3 regions of the Nocardiopsis sp. NPDC101807 genome follow, and region 3 is predicted to be linked to each of the others. Evidence: predicted binding sites of a transcription regulator. Region 3 holds the regulator's gene; each other region holds the start of a gene.

Region 1 (2,260 bases), on a different contig from region 3:
GGCGGTGACGGCGGCCGCGGCGGCCTCGGCGTCCTTGGCCGACCAGCCGAGGTTGACGAGGCCGGAGACGACCTGCGCGCGCCGGGCGGCGTCGGACGCCCCCGCCGCGGCCCCCTCCGCGGGGGGAAGCGTGCCGTCGGTGAGGACGGGCGACTCCAGCTTGCCCGCCAGCTCCAGGACGATGCGCTGCGCGCCCTTCCTCCCGATGCCCGGCACCCGGGTCAGGGCCGCGGTGTCCTCGGTCGCCACGGCCTGGCGCAGGCCGGCCGGGTTGTGGACGGAGAGGATCGCCAGGGCCAGTCGCGGTCCGACCCCTGACGCGGTCTGCAACTGCTCGAACAGGTGCCTCTCGTCGTCGTCGGCGAACCCGAACAGGGTCAGGGAGTCCTCGCGGACGATGAGGCTGGTGGCCACGGTGCCGGTCTCGCCGACGTGGAGCCGGGACAGGGCGGAGGGGGTGCACTGGACGGTCATGCCGACCCCGCCGACGTCGATCACGGCGCTGCCGGCGCCGCGTGCGGCCACCCGGCCGGTGAGGAACGCGATCATCTCGTGCGGGCGCCGGGGGCGGCGCCCTTCTCCTTCCTGGGGGCGGGGAGCTAGCGGCCGCGGGTGCGGCGGGCGAGTTCCACCTTGCGGGCGAAGTCCTGTGCGGCCTGGGCGACCCGGGCCTGCGCCCCGCCGCGCCAGATGTGGCAGATGGCGAGGGCGACGGCGTCCGCCGCGTCCGCGGGCCTGGGAGGACCGTCGAGTCCGAGGATACGCGCCACCATGGTGCCGACCTGCGCCTTGTCCGCGCGGCCGCTGCCGGTGATGGCGGCCTTGGCCTCGCTCGGTGTGTGCAGGGCGACGGGCAGGCCCCGGCGCGCGGCGCACACCAGGGCGATGCCGCTGGCCTGGGCCGTGCCCATGACCGTGCTGAGGTTGTGCTGGGCGAAGACCCGTTCGACGGCGACCGCGTCGGGCCGGAACCGGTCCAGCCACTCCTCGATCCCGCGCTCGATGCCGACGAGCCTCTGGGGCAGTTCGGTGTCGGGGCTGGTGCGGACGGCGTCGGCCCCGAGGAGGGTGAGCGGCTTGCCGATGGCCCCCTCGACGACACCGACACCGCACCGGGTCAGCCCGGGGTCGATCCCCAACACTCGCACTCCGCCCACCCTCGCTCGTCTTCGCGCATGCCCTCGAACGTCCGTTCGCACCATGCTAGCGGTGGGCGCCGACCCCCGCCGTCCGCCCGCCCGGGCGTGTCGCCTCCCCGCCGGACCGGCGCTCCCCGCGCGCCCGCCTTGCGGATCAGGCGGTCCGGTCCCGTTCGAGGCCGGCCGCGATGCCGTCGACGATCATGAGCAGGCCGTCCTCGAATGCCTCGTCGCCACCGGGGTCCCCTCCTCCGGCGAGCGCCGCGGCCACCCCGGCCGGGACGGTCCACGCCCTCAACGTGCTGCCCTTCCACGCCGCCCTCACCGCGGCGCCCCTGGCGATGGCGTGGCGCCTGGCCGCCGGGCCGGGACGGCGGGCGCGGGTGGCGTACTGCTGCGTCACTGGCGCGCTCGTCCCCCCGCTCTTCGCGGCCTTCATGGCGTCCGCGGAGCACGGCTTCCACGGCCTGGGACAGAGGATCGTCCTGACGGTCGGGCTGACCTGGTTCGCGGCCGCGGCATGGCTGCTCCTGCACCCGACCGCGCGGAAGGGCCCGGGAGCGGGGGACGGAAGAGGGGTGGACGGGGCGGGAACCGCGTGCTAAGTTCCTCTCAGAAAGAGAAAAACTCAGGTTGAGAATAACGAGGACCCGCACGTGACCGACGACAGGACGCCACAGCACGACGATCCGGAGAGCAGGTTCCTCTCCGGCTACGACCCCCACGCCTTCGCCCCCGCCGCGGTCACCGTAGACGTCGTCGCCCTCACGATCCGCCCGGAGGCCGGGGCCCGGCGGTCGGGGACCCCCCACGTCCTGCTCACACGGCGCGCCGCACACCCGCAGCGCGGCCGGTGGGCGCTGCCCGGCGGGTTCGTCCGCGCGGAGGACGGGCCGGACGGCCCCGCCGACCCCGACCTGCCCGACGCGGCCCTGCGCGTGCTGTCGGAGAAGACCCGGCTGCCCACCGAACTGCACCTGGAGCAGCTGGGCACCTACGGGGCTCGGGGGCGCGACCCCCGCATGCGCGTGTTCTCCGTCGCCCACATGCTCCTGGCCCCCGACCTGCCCGACCCCCACCGCGGCAGGGACACCGAGGAGGCCGCCTGGGTCCCGTGGAGC
Region 2 (2,260 bases), on a different contig from region 3:
CGCCCGTCTCCTCCGGGGCGCCGGGCGGCAGGGCCGCCGCCTCGGGGGCGTCGGGCTCCTCCATGTCGGGGACGGGCACCACCACGCGCAGGTCCAGACCGGGGGAGTCGGGCGGGGAGACGATCGCGGCTCCGCCGAGGAACCCGGCGACGAGCTCGGGCGGGCGCACGGTCGCCGACAGGCCGATCCGCTGCGCGGGCCGGTCCAGCAGGGCCTCCAGCCGTTCCAGGCTCAGCGCCAGGTGGGCCCCGCGCTTGGTGCCCGCCAGGGCGTGCACCTCGTCCACGATCACCGTCTCCACCCCCGAGAGCCCCTCGCGGGCGCGCGAGGTGAGCACGAGGAACAGCGACTCGGGTGTCGTGATGAGGACGTCCGGGGGCCGGGTGGCGAGCCTGCGCCGCTCGTCGGAGGGGGTGTCCCCGGTGCGCACGCCCACGGTGACCGGGGACAGGTCCCGGCCCGCGGCGCCGGCCGCGGCCGCTATCCCCGCGAGGGGGACGCGCAGGTTGCGCTCCACGTCCGCGGCCAGCGCCTTGAGCGGGGAGACGTAGAGCACGCGGCACCGCCTGGAGCGGTCCTCGGGAGGGGGAGAGGTGAGCAGGCGGTCCAGGGACCACAGGAACGCGGAGAGGGTCTTGCCCGACCCCGTGGGGGCCACGACGAGCGTGTTGCTCCCCCCGGCGACGGACTCCCAGGCGCCCGCCTGCGCCGGGGTCGGGCCGGCGGGGAAGGCCTGGTCGAACCAGGTCCGCGTGGCCGGTCCGAAGCGTTCGAGGGGATGCGACACACGACTCATCCCGCCAGTGTGCCCGCCGTCGGGGACAGAACGGCGGAAGGGGCGCGGCGGGCGCGCCGATCCCCGATACTGGGGCCGATGAGACTCACTGCTTTCTGGAACAACATGCACCAGCAGTTTGGCGAGGCGTACGCGCAGAGCCTGGCCAAGGACTACGTCATCGAGGGTCTCGGCTCCAGGACGGTCCAGCAGGCGCTCGCCGACGGGGCGAGCCCGAAGGAGGTGTGGCGGGCGGTGTGCGACGCGTTCGACCTCCCGCTCTCCGCGCGGTGACGGAGCGGGCCGCCGGCGCGCCGCGACGACGGTTCGTCCACGGGTCGCCCACGAAATCGAACAGAGGTTCGGGTAGTGTGGGTTGTCCACAGGCGAACGTCGGACGTCGCGATTGTCGTATCGACCGCGTAGCGTCGTGCGCATCATGAAGAAGAAGGCATCCACCCAACAACAGGGGTATCCCGTGGCATCTGGAGACCGAGACAAGGCTCTCGACACAGCGCTCGCGCAGATCGAGCGGCAGTTCGGCAAGGGCTCCATCATGCGCCTGGGCGACGATGATCGCCCGCCGATCGAGTCGATCCCCACCGGGGCGATCGCCCTCGACGTGGCGCTCGGCATCGGCGGTCTGCCCCGGGGGCGGATCATCGAGGTCTACGGCCCCGAGTCGAGCGGTAAGACCACCGTCGCCCTGCACGCGGTGGCCAGCGCGCAGAGGATGGGCGGCATCGCCGCCTTCGTCGACGCCGAGCACGCGCTCGACCCCGAGTACGCCAAGAAGATCGGCGTCGACACCGACAACCTCCTGCTCTCCCAGCCGGACACCGGCGAGCAGGCCCTGGAGATCGTCGACATGCTGGTGCGCTCCGGCGCTGTCTCCATCGTCGTGATCGACTCGGTGGCCGCCCTGGTCCCCCGGGCCGAGATCGAGGGCGAGATGGGCGACAGCCACGTCGGCCTGCAGGCCCGCCTGATGTCGCAGGCGCTGCGCAAGATGGCCGGTGTGCTGCACCAGACGGGCACCACCGCGATCTTCATCAACCAGCTGCGCGACAAGATCGGCGTCATGTTCGGCTCCCCGGAGACGACCACCGGCGGCAAGGCGCTCAAGTTCTACGCGTCGGTCCGCCTGGACGTCCGCCGTATCGAGACGCTCAAGGACGGCACGGACGCGGTCGGCAACCGCACCCGGGTCAAGGTGGTCAAGAACAAGATCGCGCCGCCGTTCAAGCAGGCGGAGTTCGACATCATCTACGGCGTCGGCGTCTCCCGCGAGGGCAGCCTCATCGACCTGGGCGTGGAGCACGGCATCGTGCGCAAGTCCGGCGCCTGGTACACGTACGAGGGCACCCAGCTGGGCCAGGGCAAGGAGAACGCGCGCACGTTCATGCGCGAGAACGTCGACCTGGCCAACGAGATCGAGAAGAAGATCAAGGAGAAGCTGGGCGTGCCCGTCAAGGGCGACGACAG
Region 3 (2,260 bases):
GGGCGGGAGAGCGCCCCGTCGCGAGGGGGTCTGGGCGCCAGGTCCCGCGCGTCCCGCACGCGGACGGGAGTCGGGGGCGACGGCGGGGAAGGGGCCGGACACGGGGGCGCGGGGAGGCCGGGACGCCCCGGGGGCGGCGGGCTCCGTCGACAAGAATAGCGGCGGAGGCCCCCGGCGCCCGCTGCGACCGGCGGCCCGTCACGGCCGGAAACGCGTCCCACGAGGGGGTTCCGTCCTCGCGCCCGGGATCCGGGAGACCAGTCCCACATCTGCCGGAACCGCCCTCGGGGAGACGTCTTCGCGCATTCCGGGGACAACACCACGTGAACACGTGTACACACGTCGGTAGAGGCCGGAAATTGACCGCGAAAACACGCGGCACAATGGCCCGAGCCATCGAACGCTTGTTTGATATCACCGTGCGCAACGTCTAATGTTGACTGTGATTTCACGCTGGTTTCGCCATCACGCGGACCCCAGGTCGGCGCGGTTGCGGACCGGTGGCGGCCAGTCACGCAATCAGGCCCTGACCGAACCGAATGCCGAGGAGGCCCGGCCGTGCCGGAGGAGAATCCCGGAACCGCAGATTCCACCGCCGTTCTCACCGCAGTGGGGAACACGGGGGGATCCACGCCCGACGCCCCCAAACTCACCGCCCGACAGCAGAGCGTCCTGAACTGCATCCAGCGGTATGTACGCGAGCGCGGCTTCCCCCCCTCGATAAGGGAAATCGGGGAAGCGGTCGGCCTCTCCAGCCCGTCCAGCGTGGCGCACCAGCTCAAGGTCCTCCAGCGCAAGGGCTACCTGCACCGGGACCAGAACCGGCCCCGGGCCGTGGAGCTGCGCTCGCCCGGCCGCTCCTCCGGCCAGACCGTGACCCCCGAGGACATCGACCCCTCGCGCGCCGCGGCCGTGCCCCTGGTCGGCCGCATCGCCGCCGGCGGGCCCATCCTGGCCGAGGAGTCGGTGGAGGACGTGCTCGCGCTGCCCCGCCAGCTGGTCGGGGAGGGCCGCCTGTTCATGCTCACCGTGGTCGGCGACTCGATGATCGACGCCGCCATCACCGACGGCGACCTGGTCGTGGTCCGCCAGCAGCAGGACGCCAACAACGGCGACATCGTGGCGGCCCTGCTGGACGACGAGGCGACCGTCAAGGTCCTGCGCCGCGAGGAGGACGGCCACGTCTGGCTGATGCCGCGCAACGAGGCCTACGAGCCGATCAACGGGGACGCCGCCACCGTCCTGGGCAAGGTCGTCGCGGTCATGCGACGCGTCTGAGCCCGGTCCGGCCCCACCGCCCCGCGCCTCCGGCGCCGTCCCCCGACGGCCCGGGGGCGCCGTGCCGTGGGCGCGCCCAGCACGCCGCTGCCCTACGCGTGGTCGCGGCGCCGTACCGTGCGCGCGGGCGCCCGACGGCCGGACCGGCCCGGGCCGCTCGGCCCGCGCACGGCCGCGGGACGGCCTGTGGACGACGGGGGCCCGCCGGGCGGGGCCGCTAGGCTGGAACCGTGTCCACACCACTCTCCTCCCCCTCCGCCCGGCCGCGTGCCGCACTGGTCGGCGGTGCCCTCGCAGTCCTGCTCTCCACCGCCGCCTGCGCCCCGGCCGACACCGGCGGCGCCGAGCCCCCCGGGGTCGGCGGGGTCGAGCGCGAACTCACCTTCGAGGGCGGCGGGCACGAGGTGGCCGCGAGCTTCCGCACGCCGCACGGCGCGTCCGGGAGCGTCCCCGGCGCACTCATCGTCTCCGGCAGCGGCCCCACCGACCGCGACGGCAACGCGCCCGCGCGGCCCGACGCCGACACCAACCGCAACCTCTCCCGCGTCCTCGCCGACGCCGGTGTGGCCTCGCTGCGCTACGACAAGTTCGGCAGCGGCCCGGATCCCCAGACCGGGGAGGAGACCGGCCCCGGAGGCGTCCGGACGATCGCCCCGGTGGACCCCGAGGTCTTCGACCGGCAGGTCGTGGCGGCGTACGAGGAGCTCGTCGCGCAGCCCGAGGTGGACCCCGACCGCGTGGTCGTCGTCGGCCACAGCGAGGGCGCCCTCTACGCCCTGCGCGCCCACGAGCTCATCGGTTCCGGGCGCCCCTCGCCCGCGCTGGTGCTGGCCGCCCCTCCGGGCACGCGCTACCTGGACCTCCTCGACCGCCAGGTCACCGAGCAGGTCCGTCTGGCGGAGGGGGCGGGCCAGATCGGGGAGGCGGAGGCCGTGCAGCTCCTCTCGGACATGCGCGCCGGGCGGGCCGCGGTCAGGGGAGG

The links. The regulator LexA, encoded in region 3, represses DNA repair genes until DNA is damaged. The targets are predictions, from matches to a motif close to TCGAACANNTGTTCGA.
Region 1: ruvC (crossover junction endodeoxyribonuclease RuvC) is a predicted target of LexA. The motif match lies at 1,182-1,197, and genes of this name have one in related genera.
Region 2: recA (recombinase RecA) is a predicted target of LexA. The motif match lies at 1,126-1,141, and genes of this name have one in related genera.

What each region holds. Positions count from the first base shown of each region.
Region 1 covers NZ_JBIWMK010000001.1:779,395-781,654, forward strand. The annotation lists gene ruvA (Holliday junction branch migration protein RuvA) at 1-549, opposite strand, end outside; gene ruvC (crossover junction endodeoxyribonuclease RuvC) at 600-1,148, opposite strand; gene ACIRPH_RS03410 (hypothetical protein) at 1,294-1,437, opposite strand; gene ACIRPH_RS03415 (hypothetical protein) at 1,439-1,744, shown strand; gene ACIRPH_RS03420 (NUDIX hydrolase) at 1,796-2,260, shown strand, end outside.
Region 2 covers NZ_JBIWMK010000001.1:986,684-988,943, reverse strand. The annotation lists gene ACIRPH_RS04285 (DEAD/DEAH box helicase) at 1-796, opposite strand, end outside; gene ACIRPH_RS04280 (DUF3046 domain-containing protein) at 875-1,069, shown strand; gene recA (recombinase RecA) at 1,254-2,260, shown strand, end outside.
Region 3 covers NZ_JBIWMK010000007.1:395,534-397,793, forward strand. The annotation lists gene lexA (transcriptional repressor LexA) at 559-1,278, shown strand; gene ACIRPH_RS23080 (alpha/beta hydrolase family protein) at 1,509-2,260, shown strand, end outside.